Linked DNA regions of Alkalinema sp. FACHB-956. The protein of the gene in region 2 binds, or shares a complex with, the protein of the main gene of each other region. Links are inferred from orthologs where the notes say so. Each region holds a gene or a part of one and is shown on either strand. Other genes may lie near its edges.

Region 1 (11,809 bases), on a different replicon or contig from region 2:
TGCCAGCAGTTTTTCATCCAGCCACGCCACCCCTAGGGGAATCCAACTGGGAATGCTGTACTTCGGAGCCGGTAATCCAGTGAGCTCAGCCAATTCATCCAGAAAGGCTTTCAACGACAGATTTTGATGACCCAGAATATAGCGATCGCCCGATCGTCCCTGTTCCAAGGCTCGCAGGTGCCCCCAACAAACATCTTGCACATGAATGAAATTCAATCCCGTATCCACATAGGCGGGCATGTTGCCCTGCAAAAATCGCAGAATAATGTCGCCCGTGGGTGTTGGTTTCACATCCCAAGGCCCGATCGGACTACTGGGATTAACGATCACCACCTCTTGCCCCGCCTGTGCCGCTTGAATGGCTTCCTGTTCCGCCCAGTATTTCGATTGTTTATACACACCGATTAACTTATTTGGGGGAGATTGATAGGTTTCATTGGTGGTTGTAGCGTTGGGATCAATGCCGATCGCGGCCACGGAACTGGTATAAACGGTGCGGGCGATCCCTGCCTGTCTCGCGGCCTGCAAAATATTACGGGTGCCCACAACATTGGCCTGGTAGAGCACATCCCGATCGCGCTGCCAGAGGGAGTAATGGGCTGCCACATGGAAGAGGGCTTCACAGCCTTGCAGTAAATGCGCAAAATTGGGATCCGTCAGATCCCCTTCCACCTGTTCCAAATCCCCCAGGTGCTCTAACCCTGCAAGATTTGTCCGCGATCGATGGGGCCGTACCAAAGCCCGCACACGGTACCCTTGAGCCAACAACAACCGCACGAGATTGGCTCCCACAAAGCCCGTTCCCCCCGTCACAAACACCTTCATGGTTTAGGACGCACATTTTTGACGCAACAATTACTTATTGTTACAGGTTTTGCCAGGAATTCTTTACATTTTCAGGTTTTACAATCACTGAAGAAATTGCTGGAATCTTTAGCTCATAATGCTTTGATTGGTTTACACCAACATTTTGATCCATTATCTAGGATTGAAAAACAGGAGGCTATCCCCGTAGAATGTCTGTGGTATTACAATTAGCGTCTCAGTTCAGTTTTCTGAGTCAGGTTTTCTGAGTTAGATTTTTATAGTGCATATAGTTGATCAGCGTTTGATCAGAATTGGATCTCTCACCGTTGGAGTTCAATTCTGTTGAGGTTGTCTATTGAGGTTTTGAGTTCATAATCCGATGATGATTTCCGGTTCTAATAAGGTGTTCCTGAAATGTTCCGATGGATGACCTTGGTATAACAGGAGATCCCCCTATGGTATGGCTACGTCCCCATTGTTTAATCGATCGTTGTTTAGTCGATCGTTGCCGTAACTTGATCCAGCAAAGCAGCCCGAAATCCCTGGGGCAAGTCCTGGGAATGGGACTGGCTGGTGTGTTGGTGGGCAGCGGTCTAATCGCCTCGCTTGCAGAAGCCAAAACCCGCACATCGGTCTTTCGTCATCGATCGTCCCGTTCTGTCGCTTCCAAACCTGCGCCCACTACAGGTAAATTGCAAGGAGGAAAATTACAAGCCAACGTTAAATTACCAACCAAGGCACAGACTAAATCCCAAACTAAATCGCAGCGATCGCCGCAGGTCAAGGCCCAAAAGTTGATGCCAGTCAGAGCCGGTCAACCCCCGATCGCGAAACTTCAGCAAACCCAGACCCAGACCCTCGCAGCCAGTCCTGTCCCAGCCCGCCCATCGGTCAAAACCATTTCCCAGGCTGCTTTACCCATTGCTGCATCCAAAGTGCAAGCCCGTAGTTCGATCGGGACTTTAGCGACCCGCAGCTATCCCCAGGATTGGTGTTTGGTCACGGCGGGGGAAACAACCCTTTTCCGGGATTCGCAGGATCAGTTTGATATTTTCTGCGGGGGCGACCAGCCAACTTTAGCGGTTTCCCAAACCGCCGTCCAAGATTTTTTTCCAGCCTCCAAAAAATCCTCCACGTCCCTGCGCATTTTGCCCATGGGTTCCTGTGATTCCCAACGCAGTGATGTGTTTAAATCCGCCAACCAGACCACCTTTGCTGGAGATCCCAAACGTTACGGTGTGGACATTGTTTGTATGAGTACCCGTTGAGACGACTGGCAGGAGACGGGCTGGGTTCTCGGGCTGGGGCAGTGCAAAACCATGGCACACTCTAGAAGACCTAGATTGTGGCTGAGTCATTACTGTGAGTGTTCCAACGATTTTGGTGCCCCGAGGGGCGGAGTATCAAGCGGTTTGCCGAGGGTTACAATCCCAGGGGCCCCTAGACCGATCGCCCCAGACAGTTTCTCCAGACTTGCCGCAGGTGTTAGCAATCCCCGCCGGGTTGTCTCCGGTGAAGCGTTGGTTGGAGGAATTTGCGGCCAATACCTCTCCTTTGCCATCAGCAATTTTGGTCATGGGGGTATGTGGAGCCCTGCGAGATCGAGGGAATCAAGACACGATCGGATCCGCTGTAGTTTACCAGTCCTGCCTGGATCCTACAGGTCAGTCTTGGCATTGTGCCAATCTAACTCAAATCGGCATTGCTTCAGCCATCGTTAACCCACTCGCCCTGCCCGCCAGCACAGGCATCACCTGCGATCGCGTGATTCACCTCGCCCAGGAAAAACAACAGCTTGCCCAACAGCTTCAGGCCGACGTGGTGGATATGGAAAATACGGCAATTTTGGAATTTTTCAGCCAGCACAACATTCCCGTAGCGATCGTGCGGGTGATCAGTGACGATGCCCACCACGATTTACCCGACCTCTCCCAGGGCTTTGATGAAAATGGCCAACTGCGCCCGATCACCCTAGCCCTAGCCATGCTCCGCCGACCGATCGCAGCAGTGCGGCTGATCCGGGGTTCCCTCACTGCCCTGAAAATCCTGGAACGCTTGAGTGGAGAACTGATACAATCACCCTGTTCATCTCAAGACTGAAACTAACTGTGGTGTCTCAATCGTCCCGTCGGCTCTTAGTAGCAGCCAGTGGAACCGGAGGACATGTGTTCCCCGCCGTCGCGATCGCGGAACAACTTCCGGACTATCACATTGAATGGCTGGGGGTGCCCGATCGCTTGGAAGTGCAACTGGTGGGCGATCGCTATCGGTTGCATACCGTTCGGGTGGCGGGCTTCCAAGGCAAACCGGGACTAAGGACGCTGAAAACCCTGTTCAAACTGATTCGGGCCATTGGGTCAGTCCGAAAAATTCTGAAGCAGGGCAAATTCGACGGTGTTTTCACCACCGGGGGCTACATTTCCGCGCCTGCTATTTTGGCGGCCCGATCGCTGGGACTCCCCGTCGTATTGCATGAATCCAATGCGCTGCCGGGGAAGGTGACTCGGTTCTTTGCGCCGCGCTGTACCGCTGTGGCGATCGGCTTCCAAGCGGCGGCCCAGTACCTCAAAGCCAAAACCGTTTACACCGGAACGCCTGTGCGGGCGCAATTTCTTGCGGAACCCGGAACCTCCGACAATTTAGACGATTTAGGCATTCCTGAAGGCGTCCCGTTAGTGGTCGTTGTTGGGGGCAGTCAGGGAGCAGTGGCGGTGAATCGGTTAGTACGGCAATGCAGCCCCGCTTGGTTTGAGCAGGGAATTTGGGTTGTGCATTTGACCGGAGAGTCCGACCCAGAAGCCGAGAGTTTACACCATCCGCAATACATTGCCCGATCGTTCTATCACAACATGGCGGCCTTGTTCCGCCGCGCCAACTTAGCTATTAGCCGCGCGGGGGCTGGAACGCTAACGGAACTCGCGATCGCGCACACTCCGTCGATTCTGATTCCCTATCCCTCTGCAGCAGAGGATCACCAAGCCTTTAATGCACGCGTATTTGTGGAAGCGGGAGCGGCGGAAATGTTTCGTCAGGAAAAACTACTTCCGGAAACGCTACAGTCGATCGTGCTGGAATTGCTCGCTGCACCAGAGCAGCTACAAAAAATGTCGGCCCAAGCGGCATCGCTAGCTGTGCCGGACAGCGCAATCCAAGTCGCAGACTTACTCCGTAATTTAATTGAACGTCACTCGCATGAGTGATCACGGCTATCACAATGCAACGGTCATTGGTAAACAGGAACGCACAACTTCGAATTACACCTCACATTACAACACCATCGCTAATTCACCCACTAACCATTCTTCACCAGCTCAACATTGTTAACCAGCTCAATACCAGCTAAACACAAGTAAGCAGCACGATCGAGCGATCGTGCTGCTTTTTCAACCAACAACTAGCCACTAACAACTGGTATCAACAACCCATCATCCAATACTAACCATCCATCGCTGCAACAACATGGCGCATCTCATCCACCGCAGTATGACCATTCTTTTCATGACCATTGGATAAATGGTGAGTATGCCCATTATTCTTACGAGGCTGAATTACACCATAGCCACCGTGATTACGTTTATAAATCACATTGATTTCACTCGTTTCTACGTTACAGAACATGTAGAAATCATGATCAATGTTTTCCAACTGTTCCAATGCATCTTCCATCGTCATGGGAGGCATGGCAAAGTATTTCACCCGCACCACATCAGACGGTAACGCAGGAGCCCGATCGAGCTTCAGATCGGTCACAACGGGCTGCTCTGCCAGAGCCACTGAGGTTTTGACGGGTTCTCGGTTGCGGTCTCGCCGTTTCTCTTTGTACTTGCGGAGTTGTCGAGACAGCTTATCCGCCACCATATCAATGCTAGCGTAGAGGTTTTCGGAACTCTCCTGCGCCCGCACCACATTGGACCCATTCACAAAAATCGTAACCTCCGCAGTTTGTCTGGGAGTTATCCGGGGATTCCGTTCGACTGATAGATCGACATCTACTTCGGTTAACAGATGGTCAAAATGTGCCGCTGCCTTTTCAATCTTCTGATGGACATACTCACGAATCGCATCCGTAATATCGATATTTTTGCCCTGGATAACAAGCTTCATAAAGCTTCCTCCCCTGAAAGGATGGGTTAGTTGAGCATTCAAATAAATTTGTGTAAGCAATACACACGCAATACACAAATGGCATCTATAGCGTTCCCATTAGGTCTATGACCGTGATGTTAGAAAGTATAACGAAAATGTTTCTCGATCGTGACCTAATTTAAGTGAAATTGTTAGACAACATGGAGAGTTACTTTCTGAACCAGTCATTTAACCTGCGAATTCTATAGAAGTAACCCGATGCTAGCACCTTGACTAAAAAACCCACCACTAGAGCTTTCTCCGCCACGGAGAGAGGCTAGGGTGAGTTCATTGGGCGAGTCTCTTATGCACAATGGATTTATAGTGCGAGATAGTTTTCAAGATGCATCGCTGAATCAGGTTATGTATTTAACCTAACATCTTCCTCGGATCAAAACGATCAGTTTTAAAAGTGTGTTGCATCCTGTGACAATTCTTGATTTAACCTGCTGCAAAAGCTCGTACATTCTCCGATGGCAGGTGCTACCTTGGTAAGTTGGGTCAGTAACATTCTGGGATAACGAGAGACGTTACTGGGATAACGAGATTCAGTTGGGGATAGCGAGATTAGCTAGGAATCGCTCGCATCCAACGGACGTTGAGACTTTCAGGCATTCTTGCAGGCATTACGGACTGCCACTACAAACTTTCACACGGATACAAACTTTCACACTGAAAAGCCCCACGCATCGCTTAAAACAACTTAAAAAACCGCTTAAAATGGGTAGGCTCAAGCGTGCTGAAGGGGAAGCAAAGATGGCCACCATTGCCGTAATCGACTACGACGCAGGAAATCTCCACTCTGCCTGCAAAGGATTGGAAGCGGCGGGGGCCTCTCCCCAGGTGACGGATGCCGTGGCTGACCTCGAAAAAGCCGATGCGATCGTCCTGCCGGGGGTGGGGTCTTGGGATCCGACGGTGCAGGGCATTCGATCGCGGGGTTTAGAAGCACCGATTAAGCGGGCGATCGCGGCAGGTAAGCCATTCCTAGGCATTTGCATGGGATTGCAAGTTTTATTTGACGCCAGCGAAGAGGGCCAGGAACCCGGTTTAGGCATCGTGCCCGGTACCGTGCGGCGCTTTCGGCCAGAACCCGGTATCACCATTCCCCACATGGGCTGGAATCGGTTGACCCTGAACCAACCGGATTGCCCCCTGTGGCAGGGCATTCCCGAACAGTCGTGGATGTACTTTGTCCATTCCTATTATGTGGATCCAGTTAACCCACAGGTGCGATCGGCCACCATCACCCACGGCACGCAAACGGTGACCGCCGCGATCGCCACGGGCAACCTGATGGCGGTGCAGTTCCACCCCGAAAAATCCTCCGATGCGGGAATGCATCTCCTGGCCAATTTTGTCCAATGGGTGAATGCGAGACAGGCCGTTGCGGTCTAGGGTTGGAACAGATTGCATGAGCCTACGAATTTATGGCAACCGGCTGCTGAAAACTTTGCCGGGATTGGACACTCGTCCCACGACGGGCAAAGTGCGGGAAGCGGTGTTTAATATCTGGCAGGGCACGATTGCTGGCTGTCGCTGGTTGGATCTCTGTGTGGGCAGTGGAGCCATGGGAGCCGAAGCGCTGTGTCGGGGGGCAGCACGAGTGGTGGGCATTGAGCAGTTTCCCAAAGCCTGCGCGATCGCCCAGGAAAACTGGCAACGGGTAGCCCAGCCAGAGCAGCGTTTCCAAATTCTGCGGGGAGATGTGGTGAAACGCTTACCTAGCTTGGCGGGACAACAGTTCGATCGCATTTATTTTGATCCACCCTATGATAGCAACTTATATGAACCTGTGTTAAGGGCGATCGTGGCCTATGGACTTTTGGCCCCCCAGGGGGAAATTGCCGCTGAACATCGGCCTGGGAGCTTGCTTGTCCCGATTCCAGGTCTTGTGTGCTGCCGAGAAAAAACCTATGGCAACACCGCCGTGACTTTTTTTCAGGGGGATCGGTCAGAAACCGCGATCGAAATCAGCGAGGCTCTGGTACATTAGTGGCCGTTCAACCTTCTGACTTCAAGATCATGATCCAGCCCGCGCCCACTCAGTCCCCTCAAACGCAACCCGCTCCAGATCAGCGGCAGCCCGTCCCACCCCGCAAAGGTGTTCCCCTGTGGGCGGCTTTCTCGATCGCCATCAATGGTTTGGTGCTGCTGGCAGTGTCGCTTGTGGTGTGGAAGCCGCAATTGTTGACCTTGTTACCGATTCCCCAGCCCAATGCAGCCCCGATCTCCAGCCCCGATCCCAATGCTACCGCTGCACCCGATCCAGCGGAGGCCGGAAATCGTCAACAATTGAGTTACGAGCAATGGCTAGAAATTTTGCAGAAGGAAGCCAGTGCCATCGCCAAAAAAACACCCGATCGCTTGACGGTGTTACTGGGGGATTCCCTCAGCCTCTGGTTTCCCACGGAGTTGTTACCCAGCGATCGGACCTGGCTAAACCAGGGGATTTCCGGGGAGAATTCCGCTGGCTTGCTGAAGCGCTTGAACTTCTTGGATGAAACGAAGCCCCAGACAATTTTTCTGATGGTGGGCGTCAATGATCTGATTAAGGGCGTTCCCGCTGATCAGGTGGTGGCGAATCTGCGCCAAACGGTGCAAACCCTCAAGGAGAAACATCCCAGTACGGAAATCGTGCTGCAAGCCCTGCTGCCCCATGGCGGAGAGCGGGCCACCGTGACCGATCGAGAGGCTGTGCTGAAAGTCTCCAACGAGCAAATTTTTAAGCTGAACCAACAGATTGCCGCGATCGCCCAGGAGGAACAGGTCTTTTTCCTGAACCTATATCCCCTGTTTGCCGATAGCGATGGCCTGCTGCGCCAAGACCTCAGCACCGATGGCCTGCATTTGAATCGGGAAGGCTACAACGTCTGGCGGACGGCATTAACGGTGTTTAGCCAAACGAAACTGGCTCAACCGCCTATTGCTCCTGCGGCCCAGGAAGCGGGGGCGGCTTCTAGTGAGACGCCTGCGGAAGCCAATGGGGACGCGAATTCTGAAACCAATTCTGACGCTGGCCCTGACGCCAACAAAGCCACGACAACCGAGGCCAGCACCGAGCCCAGCACGCCTGAAGCTGCCGCGCCCGAACCGCCGGAAAGCCAATCCAGTCCGGGCACTGCGGGACAGTAATAGAGACAGTAATAGACTCGATCGGCGCTGGGATTTCAGGAAAAGCCATGGTCTGGGGCCGCAGAAGGCTAGGAGAATGCCCCAGACCTCCTTTATCATGGGAAAGCATGAAAACCGCAGTGGGGAAACGTTTCTCCGGGGTGAAGAGGGATGGATACAAAAGCTTTTAAACGATCGCTGAACAATTCTGATAACTATCACCGCAAGGGGTTTGGCCATGGGGAGGAAGTGGCCAGTACCATGGAGTCGGAGTACCAAAGTCCGCTGATTCAAGAAATTCGCGAGAAGAATTACATCCTCAAGCGCGGCAATGTGACAATTCGTTTAGCCGAAGCGTTTGGCTTTTGCTGGGGGGTGGAGCGTGCGGTAGCAATGGCCTACGAAACCCGGACGCATTTCCCGACGGAGCGGATTTGGATCACGAATGAGATTATTCACAATCCTTCGGTGAACCAGCGGCTGCGAGACATGAATGTGGAATTTATCTCGGTGGAGAATGGCCAAAAGGACTTCTCTGGGGTGCAGGCGGGGGATGTGGTGATTTTGCCTGCCTTTGGAGCGAGCGTGCAGGAAATGCAGTTGCTCAACGATCGCGGCTGTACGATCGTGGATACGACCTGTCCTTGGGTGTCGAAGGTGTGGAACACGGTGGAGAAGCACAAGAAGGTGCAATACACTTCGATTATTCACGGCAAGTACAACCATGAGGAAACCGTTGCCACAAGTTCCTTTGCGGGTACCTATCTAATTGTGCTGAATATGGCCCAGGCGGAATATGTGACGAATTACATTCTGCATGGCGGCGACAAGGCTGAGTTTATGGCCAAGTTCAGCAAGGCGATGTCGGCGGGATTCGACCCCGATCGGGATTTGCAACGGGTGGGGATTGCCAACCAAACGACGATGCTGAAGGGTGAGACGGAGGCGATCGGTAAGTTGCTGGAACGGACAATGATGCAGAAGTACGGGCCAGACAAGCTGAATGAGCATTTCCAGAGTTTTAATACGATCTGCGATGCGACCCAGGAACGTCAGGATGCCATGTTTGATCTGGTGGAGGACAAGCTGGATCTCATGGTGGTGATTGGGGGATATAACTCGTCGAATACCACGCATTTGCAGGAAATTGCGGTGGAGCGGGAAATTCCGTCCTATCACATTGATAGTGCCGATCGAATTTTGTCCAACAATCGTTTGGAGCACAAGCCGTTGGGGCAGGAGTTGATGGTGCAGGAGAACTGGTTGCCGGAGGGTGAAATTGTTGTGGGGATTACTTCGGGGGCTTCGACACCGGATAAGGTTGTGGAAGAGGTGATCGAGAAAATCTTCGCGCAAAAGTTGGAATTGGTCGCTAGCTAAACGATCTATAGCAGTTCTAGGGAACTTGTGAGTTCTTCTATTGTGCTTGTGCTTGGAGTTGCCAGACTAAGATAGTGGTTGAATTTTCGACTACGTCATCCTCTGTTGTTGCTAAATATCGACCGTTGGGGCTGAGAGTAATTTCAAATCCATCGGTCGGTAATCTAAATAATTCTTCTTGAGTAGAAAGATCCCAACCTCGGATTGTTCTATCCTCTTCTCCCATGGTCAGTAAACACTTTCCGTCGGGACTAAACTTAACGTGCTTAACCTGTTTTTTATACCCTGTAAAGGTAGAAAGCAGTTGTCCCTGCAAACTCCATATTTTCACTGCTTTATCTTCAGTAGTAGTGACTATTTTTTGCCCATCTGGGCTGAAATCCAAATCAATGACTGCCCCAGGATGGATAGGCCACCGGGCAATTAATTGTCCTTGCAAGTTCCATAGCTCCATACCATTCTTTGAGAGAATTGCAATGTGTTTGCCATCAGAACTCACTGTGAACGGTGGAACAGATCTATCAGCCGCTTCAGATGGCAGATCAATCGTGATCGGTTTTACATTGGAGTTTGCATTCGGAATTTGTAAGAGATCTAAACGACGCTCCAATCTTTGGCTAGCAGCTATGGTTACTAAAACATTCTGAGAACTACTCCAAGTGACAATCCCGATCGCGTTCACACCTGAGAGATCTACATGGGGAATCTCAGGAAAGCCTTGCAGCATTGCTATGGACTTGCCTTGCAAATTCCAAACCCGGACTGTGTTATCCCTGGATGAACTGGCAATGTATTGCCCATCTGGACTGAAGGCAACATTACCAACTGCGCGTTTGTGCCCCTCAAATCTTGTGACCGACTGGGGAGTCTGACGATCGACTAGGGCGACCATGGGGCCTCGGGAACCTGTGGCAATTCGTTGGCTATCGGGACTGAATGAGATCGAGCCTAGCCAACCTGTGGGGACAACTTGTTGCGGATCTCCGGTCTTAAGATTCAAAAGTTTCAAGCCATGATTACCGCTCTCATCCGTGGCTGCTAATACTTGACTATCCGGGCTAAAGGCTAGGTTGGGAGAAATCAAGCCAGTTAATTTTAAAGGCGTTTGACTGGGACTGATATATAAAGGGCAGACTGAATCAGGGCGAATATATGCAGCGGCTGGACTCGATAGAATGGGGGCTTGCATTTGAGTCAGGGGTAATGCTGCTGTATAGAGGGGTTCATGCTCGCTACTGAATTGACCTGAACACCCTACAAGTAGAGTCAGACTACCAATGCATAGACTGAATTTCTGCATTGCGAAAGTGCCCATTCAATGCATAAGTGGATAGGGAACATTATCCAATGGGTCGATTGGACGGGAATTTCTTGTAGCTATTTTTTAAGCTTGTTTTGGAAGGCACCTTGCTGACTCGTTGAGAAGTGCTACTGGTAAAAACTTGGAACTCGCATCAGTCAATATTTGCATAAGTCAATCTTTAGTGGATACATTAGTGGGGGTGGGTGAGGAGTGAACTATTTTTGCTGAGTCCTGGATTTAAATCCTCAAATTTGGTGATTTTCAGGAAGTTCTAGAGAATGGCAGTATTAAGAACTAAGCCAGGGTGACACGACGCTAAACCAACTTGCAAAAATTTTGATGATTTCCCGGAGACAATGATGAGTTTGCTGAAACGAAGTGTAATTGGCGTACTAAGTCTGGGTTTGGTGATGGTAAATGCATTACCCGGAATGACCCGTCCCGCCACGATCGATAGCGAGGGCTGGGGAGCAATGGTTCGATCGGGGCCTTCGCTTAAAATGAGAGAACTCGGTAGCCTAGCCCATGGCGCACCCGTAGAAGTTCTAAAAGTTACAACTACCAATGACAGTGATAGTGGCTTGTATTGGTATTATGTGCAATCAACGGGTCGATCGAGGGCTGAAGGTTGGGTATCTGGTTCATTAGTCCGCTTTAAATCCAGCAATCAAACCTATGGCACCTTAGCCGGATCATCCAATGATGTCATTAACATTCGATCGGCCCCCAGCCTCAAGGGAAATGTTGTCCATACAGGGGTCGTAGGAGACTTGGTCACCGTTGGTCGATCGTCCCGAGATGCGGGCTATCGTTGGTATCACATCACCTATCCCAATGGCTCCAAGGGCTGGGTACGCGAAGATCTAATCTCCGTTTGGCCTCAAGGTTGCATCATCACCTGCCCAGAACATTAAAGTCGCGCGAACCATTCATCACACGCTGATGGTTCCACCTGATCAATTATTTGAATTCACCAATAATTAGTTAAAGTAAAAGCTACTGATTGATATTCCAAGAATCGATCGGTAGCTTTTATGTAACAACACTAGATGAAAATTTTACTTCAACAAACTCAATCAT
Region 2 (11,918 bases):
TAGCCAATAAACCAGAGATCGCGAGCCTGTTCAGAGGTTCCCGTTTTCCCCGCCACTTGGCGATCGGTCAATGCAGCCGGAGAACCCGTTCCCTTGGCAACGACATTTTCCAACATCCAAGTCATGATCGAAACGGTGCCGGGATCGAGAACTTTGCGGGATTTAAAGTCAGATTTATATAACTCCTTGCCCTTGTTATCCGTCACTTTCAGAATGGCGTGGGGAGGTGTGTATTCCCCATTATTTGCCAACGGGCCATAGCCACTGGTGAGTTCTAGTAGATTGACTTCGTAGGCTCCTAAAGCCAGGGAGTAGGTATCTTGGAGGGGCGATTTAATCCCCATTTCCTTCGACAATTTGATGACGGGTTCAAACCCCACATCCATCAAAACCTTCACCGCCACGACGTTGAGGGATTTAGTCAGTGCGGTACGCATATCCACAGAGCCAGAATACTTATTGCCAAAGTTTTTTGGCTCGTAACCATCTACGACATAGCGCTCATCCACGTAGCCACGATAGGGCGAAAACCCTGCGGCGATCGCGGCGGCATAGACGAATACCTTAAAGGTCGATCCGGGCTGCCGTTGGGCCTGAGTGGCGCGATTGAACTGGCTTTCCTTGTAGTAATCCAAGCCCCCAACCAAGGCCCGAATGGCTCCATTCCGAGGATCGATCGCCACCAAAGCCGCTTGCTCAAAGCCCTGGGCTCGACCATCAATTTCGACCGCTTCTTTCACCGCTGTTTCTGCGGCTTTTTGCCACTTTGCATTCAGCGTTGTTTCGACCGTTAGCCCACCGTATTCGATCGCTTCCTTCGAGATATATTGGGCCAACTGTTGCTGGACAAAGGAGGTGAAGTAGGGACTGGCACTGTAGAGGTTTTTAGGAATCGCGGGTTTCAACGCGATCGGTTCTGCTTTGGCTGCATCAGCTTCACTTTGGGAAATAAATCCCTGTTCTGCCATGCGTTCCAGGACAATATCCCGCCGTTGTTGCGCTTTCTTGGGATCAACTAAGGGCGAATAGAGACTGGGGGCAGGCGGCAACCCCGCGATCATCGCCGTTTCTGAAAGGGTTAAGTCCTTGACGGATTTGCTGAAGAATACCCAGGCGGCATCGGTCACGCCGTAGGCTTCCGAACCCAGGTAAACCAGGTTGAGATAGTTTTCTAGCAGTTTATCCTTGGATAATTCCCGCTCCAGCTTTTGTGCCAGCATCGCCTCGCGAATTTTGCGCACGAGGCTGCGGTCTTGATTGAGGAAAACCATGCGGGCCAGCTGCTGGGTAATGGTGCTGCCCCCTTCAACCATTTCCCCCGACGTGACGTTGCGGGCGGTGGCTCTGACAATCCCCCAGTAGTCCACGCCGCTATGTTGATAAAAGCGGCGATCTTCAGCGGCAATAAAGGCGTCTTTGACTCGCTTCGGCAATTCATTGATGGACATGCGCTCGCGGGTGGCCGGCCCACTTTGTAACAGAACGGTGCCATCCTCCGCCTTGATGGTCAAGGTTCCAGGCCGCACAAAGATGCCCAGCGTAGACACATCCGGAAGTTCGCGCTCTAGTCTGACATACCCGATCGATAACCCAATCGCGGCCACGCCGACAGCCGCTAGGCCGAATTGATTTCTCCGTCGTTTCAGCGGCGCAGGTATCCGTTGCGTCATCCAAGTCCATTGCGCTGAGACCTGATGACCTGCACTCACTAAAACATGACGCAGTTTGGGTGGGAGTTTAACCCTGCGTTGCTTTTCTCTTCTACGCGGCGTCTGTTCCTCCTGCTTACCTGTCATGGGATCCATTCCAGGAGGTTTGGATGGTTTCGATCGCCGGAAGCCATACTTAGCCACACAAGAAGCCTCTTTAAGTATCTAGCGGGAATTGCCGAGCCATGGAAGTGTCAATTGTTGAACCACTCCAACGGTTTACATCATAAGGTGCACCCAGAGCCTGAACGGTTCGCGTAGGTTAGAACCACGGACTAACCAAACCATAGACTAACCCAGAAGTTAATCGAACAGTTTACAGGAAGGATGGGGAAAATTTGTAGTCTTTTTAGAGTTTTTTCGTTCAAACTGTGCGATCGCTGGTCTTTTGCCATTCTCAGATCGCCCGGACGATCGCACAGTTGACTATGATTAGCGGCGATTAGCGGCGATTAGCGGCGATTAGCGGCTTCTTGCCGACCTAGGACAAGCCGGAATGCCCTAAGGCAATCCCTGTGATCAACATCCCCAGCACCAGGAACGGTTGGGCACTCGCTTGGTATTTCACATCATTTTTCAGCGGATCCCGCAGGAAATACATGTCCTGGAAGGTGATTTGAGGAATCACAAACAGCAACAGAATCGTCGCGTAGAGATTTTGGTGGATCGACATTAAGTAACCCGCCACGCCGATTTGAAAGATGTCAATCATCAAGACGCAAATCCAAGCGGCGGTGGTAATGCCAAACATCACAGGCAGGGACTTCAGCCCCAAGGCCCGATCGCCTTCTACACTTTTGAAATCGTTAACCACGGCAATCCCCAGACCCGCCAAGCTATAGAACAGGGTCAGCACCACGATCGTCGGATTCAAATCGCCAAACAAAGCATGACCTGCCCACCAAGGCAGCGCAATGTAACTCGCCCCCAAGGCATAATTCCCCAGCCAACCGTTTTGCTTGAGCTTGAGGGGTGGGGCGGAGTAGATATAGGAAATGAAGGAGCCGCCGATCGCCATGACGGTAATCGTCGGAAAGGCATGGCCCGCCCACTGATCCAATAGGTAAGACACCCCAATGCCCGCCGCCAGCAAAATCAAAATCTGCGCTTTGACTTGGCCGAGGGAAATGGCCCCGGAGGGAATGGGACGATAGGGTTCGTTAATGGCGTCGATTTCCCGATCGTAGTAGTCATTAATCGTTTGGGTGTAGCCCGTCAGCAACGGCCCCGACATCAACATACAAGCCAGGGAAATCAAGACATTTTCGATCGACCAGGTGTAGTTGCCCGAGGAGGCCGCCCCACAGAGAACACCCCACATCAGGGGAATCCAGGTGACAGGCTTCATCAGTTGCAGCCGAATTTTCCAAATCGACTTCTCCTCCACCTCTGCCCCTTTCATGCCCAGCAGTTGGCGGGCTTTGGCCGATCGAGTCTCTTTGTCTTCAACGGGTTCAGTCAAAATTTCCGTAGATTTGGATTCTGTCATAGGGTTAGGTGCAGGTGGATATTAAAGGGTAAATTTCAGGGAAAGGGGCCGCCACCAGAGCGCCCACCGCCCGACTAAAACGAAATGACCAGGGAACTGTTTTGAAATTTGGCCCCTTTGACGGGTAAACCACTCAGTTCCGGCGGCAGAAAAATATTCCGTCGCTGATCGCCCGCCTCGATCGTGATTTCGGGCCCGTACTGGGTTAGCTTAACTTGCTTTTTGTCAAAGCTGGGTAGAAACAGCGTCACGGTGCGATCGCCCACGTTAATCGTAATCGGACGGGGGGCCTGTACCGCTTGACTAAAGTCGGGCAAGGCTTCCATGAGGGTTAGCCAGTCCTCCCCGATTTTTCGGGGTACCGAGGTGATGGATAACGGATGGAAGGCATCCCCGGCATAACGGCTTTGGTTGGCAATCACGCCCCCGATCGTCAAGCCAATCTGCTGGGCACTGCCCCAGAGATACTGCGCCGTACTGACCGCTAAGGGATCATCCGTCGTGACCAGGTAAGCCACGGTGCGCTGGGGATCTGCGATCGCGGCTTTGCCTTTTTCCAAGAGACTATTCATCTCGGCGGTGGGCTGGGCAAAGTTATCCGCCGCAAAATTGACACTCAGGATGGCCGTGGCGATCGGTGGGATAAAGGGGGCGAGGGTTTTGCCCAGGTCAGAATCGATAAACACCTGACGGAAACGCCGAATGTACCAACTAACGATTTCTGGCATTCCCAACATCCGCAGGGTTTCGGGACTACTGCCACTGTCGTAGACAATCACGTCATAGCGGCTGTCCCATTGCCGAATCGCATTTAAGGCCAGGGCGCTGTCCATGCCCGACAACACCCCTAATTCCTGGCCATAGACATTGCGAAAGAACGGGGTACGGACATACTGGGCTTCCAGTTTTTTCAATTCTTCCCAAGCCCGCTCTAGCAATACAGCGGTGTGGAGTTGGACGGCTTCTAGGTTGTGGGCGATCGTGGTTGGATCAGGCCCTACCTCAGCCCCCAGAGCAATCCCCAACGCAGGACTACAATCCTGGCTGGCCAGCAGCACTCGTTTGCCCTGGGCCGCCAATCGCTGGGCAGCGGCGATCGCTAACGTTGTCCGCCCTGTGCCGCCCTTGCCTAAAAACGTCAGAATAAACGCCATAGTAAATTTGCTGTGACTCCGATGCCGGGTTTACCCATTCAATTTATCGAGTTCCTGCCAAGATTGCTGGCGCATTAAACTGCTCAGAAAACTGCTCAGGTTCCTATCCAGACTATTGCTCAGCCCATTCTGCGCTCCACCCAACGATCGGCCCCAAAACAAGAAGGCAGTCAATGATTAACTCACTCACTGCCTCACTCAAGCTTTCCATCGCAGATGCTAGCGCACTAACTAGCTCACTAATTACTAGATGACTCAGTTACTAGCTGACTAATTAGAGGCTTCCAGTTCGTCTTCAAAAAACCAGGTGGCATACTGGTCATCGAACTGAACGAGACGGCCTAGACCTTTTCCATCTACGACTTTGAAGTCCTTGACGGTACCGACTTTACCCAGCTTACTGACCACTTCTTGGGGAACGCGATCGCGCAGACGACGGACACGCACTTTTTGACCGATTTCCATCACAGCAACATTGATACAGACCACTTCAAAGTGTACCAGCAGTTGGCTCGTGGGATCGCAGTGGATTTGTTCCGTAGTGGAGTATCAAGGGCATGTTGAAAAAGTAAATGTGGGCGAACCTGTGTAGGCGAAACCTGTTGAGGTGGAACCTATTGGGGGCGAACCCTGTGGGTGCCCAATATTAGGAATCGCCAGAATTTAACGGTTTGCGGGAAGCGTCACGAATTCAATGAGGCATTACTACGAAATCCTAGGACTGGAATGGGGCGCTTCGCCGGAAGCGGTCAAGCAAGCCTACCGTAAATTGGCCAAGACCTATCATCCCGATCGCTATCAAGATCCCGCAGAACAGCAAGCGGCGAAGGAAAAGTTTCAGACCATTCAGACCGCCTACGAAGCGCTAAAGGGATTTTCCCCCAGTTCCGCGCGATCGACGCAATCAGAGGCTCACCCTTCAGGGGTTTCCATCCGCACAAAATCCCGGCGAGAGGCAGGCCCCCGCAAACCCTCAGAGGCAGAAATTGCCTTGAAAAAAGGCATCGAACAGTTCCAAGCCCAGCAGTACATGGCCGCCTTGGATTTCTTTTCCTTTGCGATTCACCTCCAACCAGATTTCGCGGAAGCTTACTGGTACCGGAGCCAACTCAGACAGGCCAAGGGCTGGACAGCCTCTGCCCAGGAGGATTTAGCTAAGGCCAAGCAATACGGCTGGGTTCCTAAGCAAGAGCCATCGCAGGCACAACAGGCTCAGACGCACCCAACTCAAACCCAACAGGCGGCGCGATCGACCCAATCGACCCAATCGACCCGCTCTACTCACGCCGCTTCAACTTCTCCATCCTCCGCAACGTCCGGTCATTCTCCCTCGACTTCCTGGAGGTTGCACCAAACTTGGCAGAGCCACGGGGAAGCGATTACGGGCCTAGGTTGGGCTAAATCGACTCTGATTAGCATTAGCACTGATACAACCTTGCGATTATGGCACTGGCCCACGGGTGGGGAAGCGGTTTTGACCAGCCATCGTGTGCCCATTACCGCAATTTCGGTGGCGGCTCAGCGTGGGTTGCTGGTCACGGGTGGTAAGGATGGGCAGATGAAAATGTGGAACCTGTCCAATCAGCGGCTGATTAGAACCGTGCCCCTTCACCAAGGAGCCATTCAAGCCTTAGCGATGGACGCTACAGAACAGTTACTAGCCAGTGCCGGGGCAGATGGCCAAGTCAAGCTGTTTCGGCTCAATCCAGCCACGCTGTTAAAAACCTTGATCCATCGATCGATCGTGTGGTCGGTTTTGTTTAACGCCAGTGGGACTCAGCTCATCACCACCAGTGCGGATCAATGCCTGCGTCTGTGGCAATGTCAAACGGGTGAACTGCTGCGGGAAATGGCACTCCCTTCGCCCTGTTGCTACAAAAGTGCCGTCAGCCCCGATGGACAAACGTTGGTAGTCAGCGACGATCAGGGTAATTTGCATCTCTGGTCGATCGGCGGGGACTGGTTAAAAACGATTCCTGCCCACGGGGTTGGCGCGATCCAGGGCCTGCAATTTAGTGCCTGCGGAACTTTACTCTTTACGGGGGGAACCGACGGTGAAATCAAACTCTGGGATGCTCAGACCTGGCAGCGCATCACCCATTGGTCTGCGGAACAGGGGGCCATCCAAGCCTTCACCTGGATTCCTGACGCAAACTGGTTAGTCAGTGCAGGCAGTGATGGGTCGATTAAAGCTTGGCAAGCTGAGTAATTTGGCAAGCGCACTAACTTGGAAAGCCCTGTAAATAGCGATATACTACGGCGTCTACGGTTCTTTGTGTTATCCATTCTGAGTTCAGCCTATGCTCGCAAAACGAATTCTTCCCTGCCTAGATGTCAAAGCTGGTCGTGTGGTCAAAGGCGTGAATTTTGTCAATTTGCGGGATGCGGGCGATCCAGTGGAGATGGCGCAGATTTATAACCAAGCGGGGGCGGATGAGCTTGTATTTCTGGATATCACAGCCACCCACGAAGACCGAGACATTATCTATGACGTGGTGTACCGCACAGCGGAACAGGTGTTTATTCCCCTGACCGTCGGGGGCGGGATCAGTAACCTCGACACCATTAAAAAATTGCTGCGGGCCGGGGCCGATAAGGTCAGTATCAATTCTGCGGCGGTGCGGGACCCGGATTTCATTAACCAGGCCGCGCGGCAGTTTGGCAATCAATGCATTGTGGTGGCGATCGATGCACGGCGACGCACTGACCCGGCCAATCCTGGTTGGGATGTTTACGTGCGGGGGGGCCGGGAGAATACGGGCATTGATGCGATCGCTTGGGCTAAGGAGGTCGTCAGTCGGGGAGCAGGCGAATTACTGGTCACCAGCATGGATGCCGATGGAACCCAAGCGGGCTATGACTTAGACATTACGCGGACGATCGCGGAAACGGTGGATGTCCCGGTGATTGCCTCGGGGGGTGCGGGTAACTGTGAGCATATTTATGACGCCTTGACAACGGGGAAGGCGGAAGCAGCTCTGCTGGCCTCGTTGCTTCATTACGGACAGTTAACCGTCTCTCAGATAAAGACATACTTAAGCGATCGTAGCCTAATTGTGCGTCAATAAGCGGCTCAAGCCCTTTGCTAATCAGTCTTCCAGATGACCGCCCTGGGGAATTTGGGGCGGTATAGTTAAGTTATCTTGCGATTTTTGCCTCGCAATGGGGCACTTTTAATAAGAATCTGTTACAATCTTTAACATATGCTAATAGTAATTTTGCTATTTGTAATTGCTTTGGTGGCGTGGGCCTTGCATCTGATGCAAGAGGCTGTGACGCGGCAGGAGTTCTCCCTGATGTTGGCAGGGACGCTAGTGGCTTCTGCGGCGGCAGGACTTGTCTCGGTCTACTGCATCATGGGGAATTACATGGGATTTATTACCCGGATGGATCGCGATCCGGAGGTTTTAGAGCAGGTTTATCGATCGGTGCAAAGCTATCTAGAAGCGGAAAGTTTGGAAGCTAGTCAAGTTTACCTTAGTGATTCTTCGACCACTCTGTCTAGCAATCCCTAGCGATTCGATGCAGTTATAGGAAATCTGTAGCTGGGCCATTGCTTCTGTGAGTTGACCACTATTTCAGGGTTGCTCGTTTAGAAATAGATTTGTGATTTTAAGCTGATTGATCAAACTGATGCCTGCTTTACTCTTCCAATGAAGTTGATAGCGTCTAATTTTGATCTGAACTAATTTTGCGTCAACTGATTCTGGCTTGACTGATTTAAGTTTTGGGTGCTTTAAGTTGTGGGTGAATTGGCTGGATTTCCATTGCCGGGGATGGTGCATTGAATCGAAATCTCTGTGGTCAGTGGGTATTGGCTAAATCGATCGAGAAAATAGCGCACGTTAAAACTGCGAGGGTCAACCCGCTCCCCAGACCGATCGACCAACTGATGGGTGGTAATGCGATCGGCGGTAACCCCTAGCTTGGAGATCAACCAGGCCAACGATTCGTATTGTGCTTGAGAATAACCACTATGGTTTCTGCGGCGACTGCCCCGACCATCACGGGGGGTGACTAAGGAGATGTGGTAGGCAAAGTTATTGACTGAGGGCGGAAACTTAGGATTGGTTTTCACCGCTTCCTTTTGTCGATCGTTGTTGACAAAGACCGAATTTCCGGCCCCAAAGGCTCGCTTGTCCGGTGGAACAATGTAAATCACTTTGCCATCTTCCGCAATCAAGGCATGGTAGCTCACTTGATCGTCATCGTTGGCGTGGGGCGTCTGGAAGAAGTTCAACGTGGACTGACCGGAAGCATCGGTTTCATGGAGCACGACGATCGGGGCATTATTGACAGGCTGTCCTGCAATGTCTTGCAGAAAACGATCGCCAAAATTGGTGGGATGGGCTAGGGCAACCACTTCCGTCGGTGCCTTGGCATCGGGCTGATTCGCGGTTGGGCGAAATCGGGTTAAGGGCAAAGAATCTCGTAACTGGGCTAATTCTTGGCGAGTGGGACGACGAGGTTTGGGATCGGGCCGGAGGGCACAATCGGTAGACAGGCGGGGATCGTTGGTGGCCGATTGCGCAATCGCCGGAGGAGTCCGCTGCTGGACACTTGGGATCGCTTTTGAAGCGGTAGTCTGTGACGCAGGTTTTTCTGAAGCGGACTTTTCCACTCCCAGGGTTTTGGCCTTAGCTGGAATGTCGGCTGCTGCTGAAGCGGGTAAAGGTGCCTCGCTTGCGTCCCGTTGATCGAGCCGGGAAATGGCTGAGGGGTGATCCGATCGTGCAATCGGTCGGCCTTCAATAAACTCAGCATCACTATTGCCAATACTGGCAAACAGCGCGATGACCCCGGCGGCAAAAATAGAGAGGGCGACCCAAAGTTGCTTTTTCATGCGGCTGAGTTGGCAATGAGCGATCGGACGAGGGGGAATCCTGCGAGGGGCTACTCGCATACCCTCTACTCAAGCTTAAATAATTAAGCCTCAATCATTTAGTCTTGAATTTTACTGTGCAGAGCCTTCATCCATCACAATCTTTTATCACCAATTCCAGAATTTTCAGCAGAAACACGTTGAATCTAGAGGAATTCGACCGTTGTTTCGACAGTTGTAAGGTCGGCAAAACTGACTAATGACCTGGGCTAACAGGCAGGATGCCTTAACAAGTCCTGGAACTACTGAAGGCTCTGCTTGGCGTTGAGCTAGTTGGGATTGAGCTGCTAGCTTGCTGAATCGTGGTTCGCCCTGCATCGGAACTTGCCTTAAGCCTTGGCCTGCTTGATTCTCAAGCCTGCTTTATTCTTTAGAAACTCGAACGAGGCCCATTTGCAAACGTTGCATGACCTGATTAATTTTGTCCTGCTCCTGAAAGCTCAAGGTACTATCCGAACAACCCATTTGCATTAAATACGTTCGATCGGCCAAGGTAATCCGCCCCGTTGCCAGAATTCGATCAATCACCACATCCAATCCCTGGGGGGAAGAAATATTGGACTTTAGCATAAGTCAATCAATCCCATTTCCTGAGAGAAATCTGGTAGTACAAAAGGGTAGATACAGCACCGATTCAATGAGTTCAAATCAATGAGTTCAAATAGATCGCTTCAATGACATCACTTCAATGGGTCGTATCGCATCATGGTCATTATGCTTGACCAAATCCGGAGATATTCTGAGGTGAATACCCTGATTTGTCATGAACAATGCATCTACTTGATTTGAAGCTCACAAGAACTTGAAGCTCACAAGAATTTGAAGCCCAAATTTGAAGCTCAAAGTATCTTAATTCGATTATTGAGTAGCGTATTCTCCGTATCTTCGCGTAATCCGAAAAAAATGGTCAATTACATCTCCGTTTTTTTACGGAGATTTCGGAATCATAGAGCTGGAATTTACGGACTCCTCATAAATCAAGTCCGGGCTTCCCCTTAGACCTTGTCTATCGGCTGGAACCCTAAGCTCTCTGAAACCTTCCTTGCCCGTGCTGATAGGCCATTCCGTTCTCCCACTTCATCCCCATTTACGGATCCAATTCCCCCATAGGATAGATTGACCTGATATGCTGGTCGATCGATTAATGATGACGTTCGATGGGATAGGCATTACACGATGGCATCACAGTCTATGGCATCACAGTCTACTGACTGGTTTTCTGCGGGGGGAGAGGTCATGGTCCCCCTCCTGGGATTCTCGATTCTAGGAATTGCACTAGTTTTGGAGCGCTTAATTTTTTGGGGAAAAGTCCTCAAGCGAACCGATCGCCTTGTGCAAGAAACCTTACATCTCTATCGACGTAACCCCCGCGCTGCCTTTGGATTATTGGAAAAGAATTCGGATATTCCGATCGCCCGTATTTTCCTAGCGGCCCTGGAACTGGAGCAGGCGACTCCGGAGGAATTTCGTCTCGCCCTAGAAAGTTCTGCCCAAGCTGAAATTCCGCTGCTCAAGCGATTCAACACAATTTTCGAAACCATCATCAGCCTATCGCCGCTCCTGGGGCTTCTGGGAACCGTCTTGGGCTTGATTCGATCTTTCGCGGCATTGCAGCCGGGAAACGTGGGGGGTACGAATACGGCCAATGTGACCGGGGGGATTAGTACTGCTTTAATTTCTACGGCGGCAGGGTTAACCGTTGCGATCGTCACCTTAATTTTTGCCAACAGTTTTCGCGGGTTGTATCTCCGGCAATTAGCGTTAATCCAAGAATACGGTGGCCAGCTAGAACTCCTCTATCGGCGACGGTTTGAACGACGGATGGGCACCTATATCCCCAGCAATGAGCCTCACCCTTGACCCAATTTCTTCACCAAATTTCTTAATTCAATTTCTTAACTCAACTTAATCTTTCGATCTTCGACACCCCACCCCACCCCGCTAACGCTTCAAACTCCAAGGGGCCGTGGGTTCCAGGGTATCGTGGGCTTCAGGATGTACTGGCCCCGCGCTGGTTTCAGTGGCCTGAAGCTGGATCTGATTTCAGCTTGCTTTTTTGCAGCATCAATGCATTTCAGCCTAGGTAAAGCGCTGCTTAAGCATTCCTTTAGATTTCGCTACAAACCATAACAAGGATTAATCATTCGCTACAGGATCTCTAAAGTAAAGCTTATTGAGATCCTGATATTATGCTTAAGAACTCGTCCCTGGCTCGCGAGATCAAGCAAATTTGTTAGCTTTGCTACAGTCGAAGGTAAGCAGGTTTTGTGGACCTCAGCGGGTTTGGACAACAGATTGTACTCCGGAACTTCAGAGTTTTTCTGGTCTTCTGGAACCGCTCGTGAAGATTTTCACATTTCACAGGAAGGGAGATATGTCTTACGCGCAAGCTAGAACCCAAGCGAAAGCTGGGTACGACGCAGGGGTAAAGGACTACAAATTAACGTATTACACCCCTGATTACACCCCCAAAGACACGGATGTCTTGGCGGCGTTCCGCATGACTCCTCAACCAGGCGTTCCGCCGGAAGAGGCTGGGGCAGCAGTTGCGGCTGAGTCTTCTACCGGTACCTGGACCACCGTGTGGACGGACCTGCTGACCGATCTCGATCGCTACAAGGGACGTTGCTACGACATCGAACCCGTTCCCGGCGAAGATAACCAATATATCTGCTACATCGCTT

Evidence for each region.
Region 1: the proteins of hisF (region 2) and hisH are in contact, whole or in part, in a crystal structure (PDB 6RU0), measured with the Thermotoga maritima proteins. The link is inferred for Alkalinema sp. FACHB-956 from one-to-one orthologs. Residues at the interface, in WP_004080486.1 of Thermotoga maritima: Met1, Leu2, Ala3, Arg5, Ser40, Glu41, Asp45, Glu46, Ala70, Glu71, Ile73, Asp74, Ile75, Pro76, Phe77, Asp98, Lys99, Ser122, Gln123, Glu161, Thr195, Leu196, Asn247, Arg249, Glu251; in WP_004080484.1 of Thermotoga maritima: Asn15, Arg18, Arg22, Arg117, Leu118, Pro119, His120, Met121, Gly122, Trp123, Asn124, Asn134, Gly135, Tyr136, Tyr138, Val140, Tyr158, Glu180, Lys181, Ser182, Ser183, Lys184, Ile185.

Annotation. Positions count from the first base shown.
Region 1 is NZ_JACJRC010000003.1:217,722-229,530, forward strand. The notes cover bases 4,657-7,509. They hold hisH (imidazole glycerol phosphate synthase subunit HisH), read left to right. Parts: upstream 4,657-5,688; coding sequence 5,689-6,330; downstream 6,331-7,509. Other genes in these bases: raiA (ribosome-associated translation inhibitor RaiA), read right to left, coding at 4,657-4,911; rsmD (16S rRNA (guanine(966)-N(2))-methyltransferase RsmD), read left to right, coding at 6,347-6,928; H6G21_RS06135 (GDSL-type esterase/lipase family protein), read left to right, coding at 6,958-7,509. In the rest of the region: hpnA (hopanoid-associated sugar epimerase), read right to left, coding at 1-825; H6G21_RS06105 (hypothetical protein), read left to right, coding at 1,263-2,075; H6G21_RS06110 (phosphorylase), read left to right, coding at 2,170-2,907; murG (undecaprenyldiphospho-muramoylpentapeptide beta-N-acetylglucosaminyltransferase), read left to right, coding at 2,919-4,007; more of raiA, read right to left, coding at 4,243-4,656; more of H6G21_RS06135, read left to right, coding at 7,510-8,067; H6G21_RS06140 (4-hydroxy-3-methylbut-2-enyl diphosphate reductase), read left to right, coding at 8,218-9,426; H6G21_RS06145 (WD40 repeat domain-containing protein), read right to left, coding at 9,464-10,615; H6G21_RS06150 (SH3 domain-containing protein), read left to right, coding at 11,140-11,643. UniProt on the Escherichia coli protein: IGPS catalyzes the conversion of PRFAR and glutamine to IGP, AICAR and glutamate. The HisH subunit catalyzes the hydrolysis of glutamine to glutamate and ammonia as part of the synthesis of IGP and AICAR.
Region 2 is NZ_JACJRC010000020.1:30,952-42,869, reverse strand. Bases 5,575-8,536 are described here. They hold hisF (imidazole glycerol phosphate synthase subunit HisF), read left to right. Parts: upstream 5,575-6,652; coding sequence 6,653-7,420; downstream 7,421-8,536. Other genes in these bases: H6G21_RS18555 (peptidoglycan recognition family protein), read right to left, coding at 8,089-8,536; H6G21_RS18560 (hypothetical protein), read left to right, coding at 7,556-7,867; H6G21_RS18570 (DnaJ domain-containing protein), read left to right, coding at 5,575-6,561. In the rest of the region: H6G21_RS18590 (penicillin-binding protein 1A), read right to left, coding at 1-1,670; chlorophyll synthase ChlG, read right to left, coding at 2,191-3,198; H6G21_RS18580 (ArsA family ATPase), read right to left, coding at 3,273-4,352; H6G21_RS18575 (cytochrome b6f subunit family protein), read right to left, coding at 4,623-4,817; more of H6G21_RS18570, read left to right, coding at 5,047-5,574; more of H6G21_RS18555, read right to left, coding at 8,537-9,255; H6G21_RS18550 (hypothetical protein), read right to left, coding at 9,598-9,804; H6G21_RS18545 (MotA/TolQ/ExbB proton channel family protein), read left to right, coding at 10,426-11,094; H6G21_RS18540 (form I ribulose bisphosphate carboxylase large subunit), read left to right, coding at 11,609-11,918.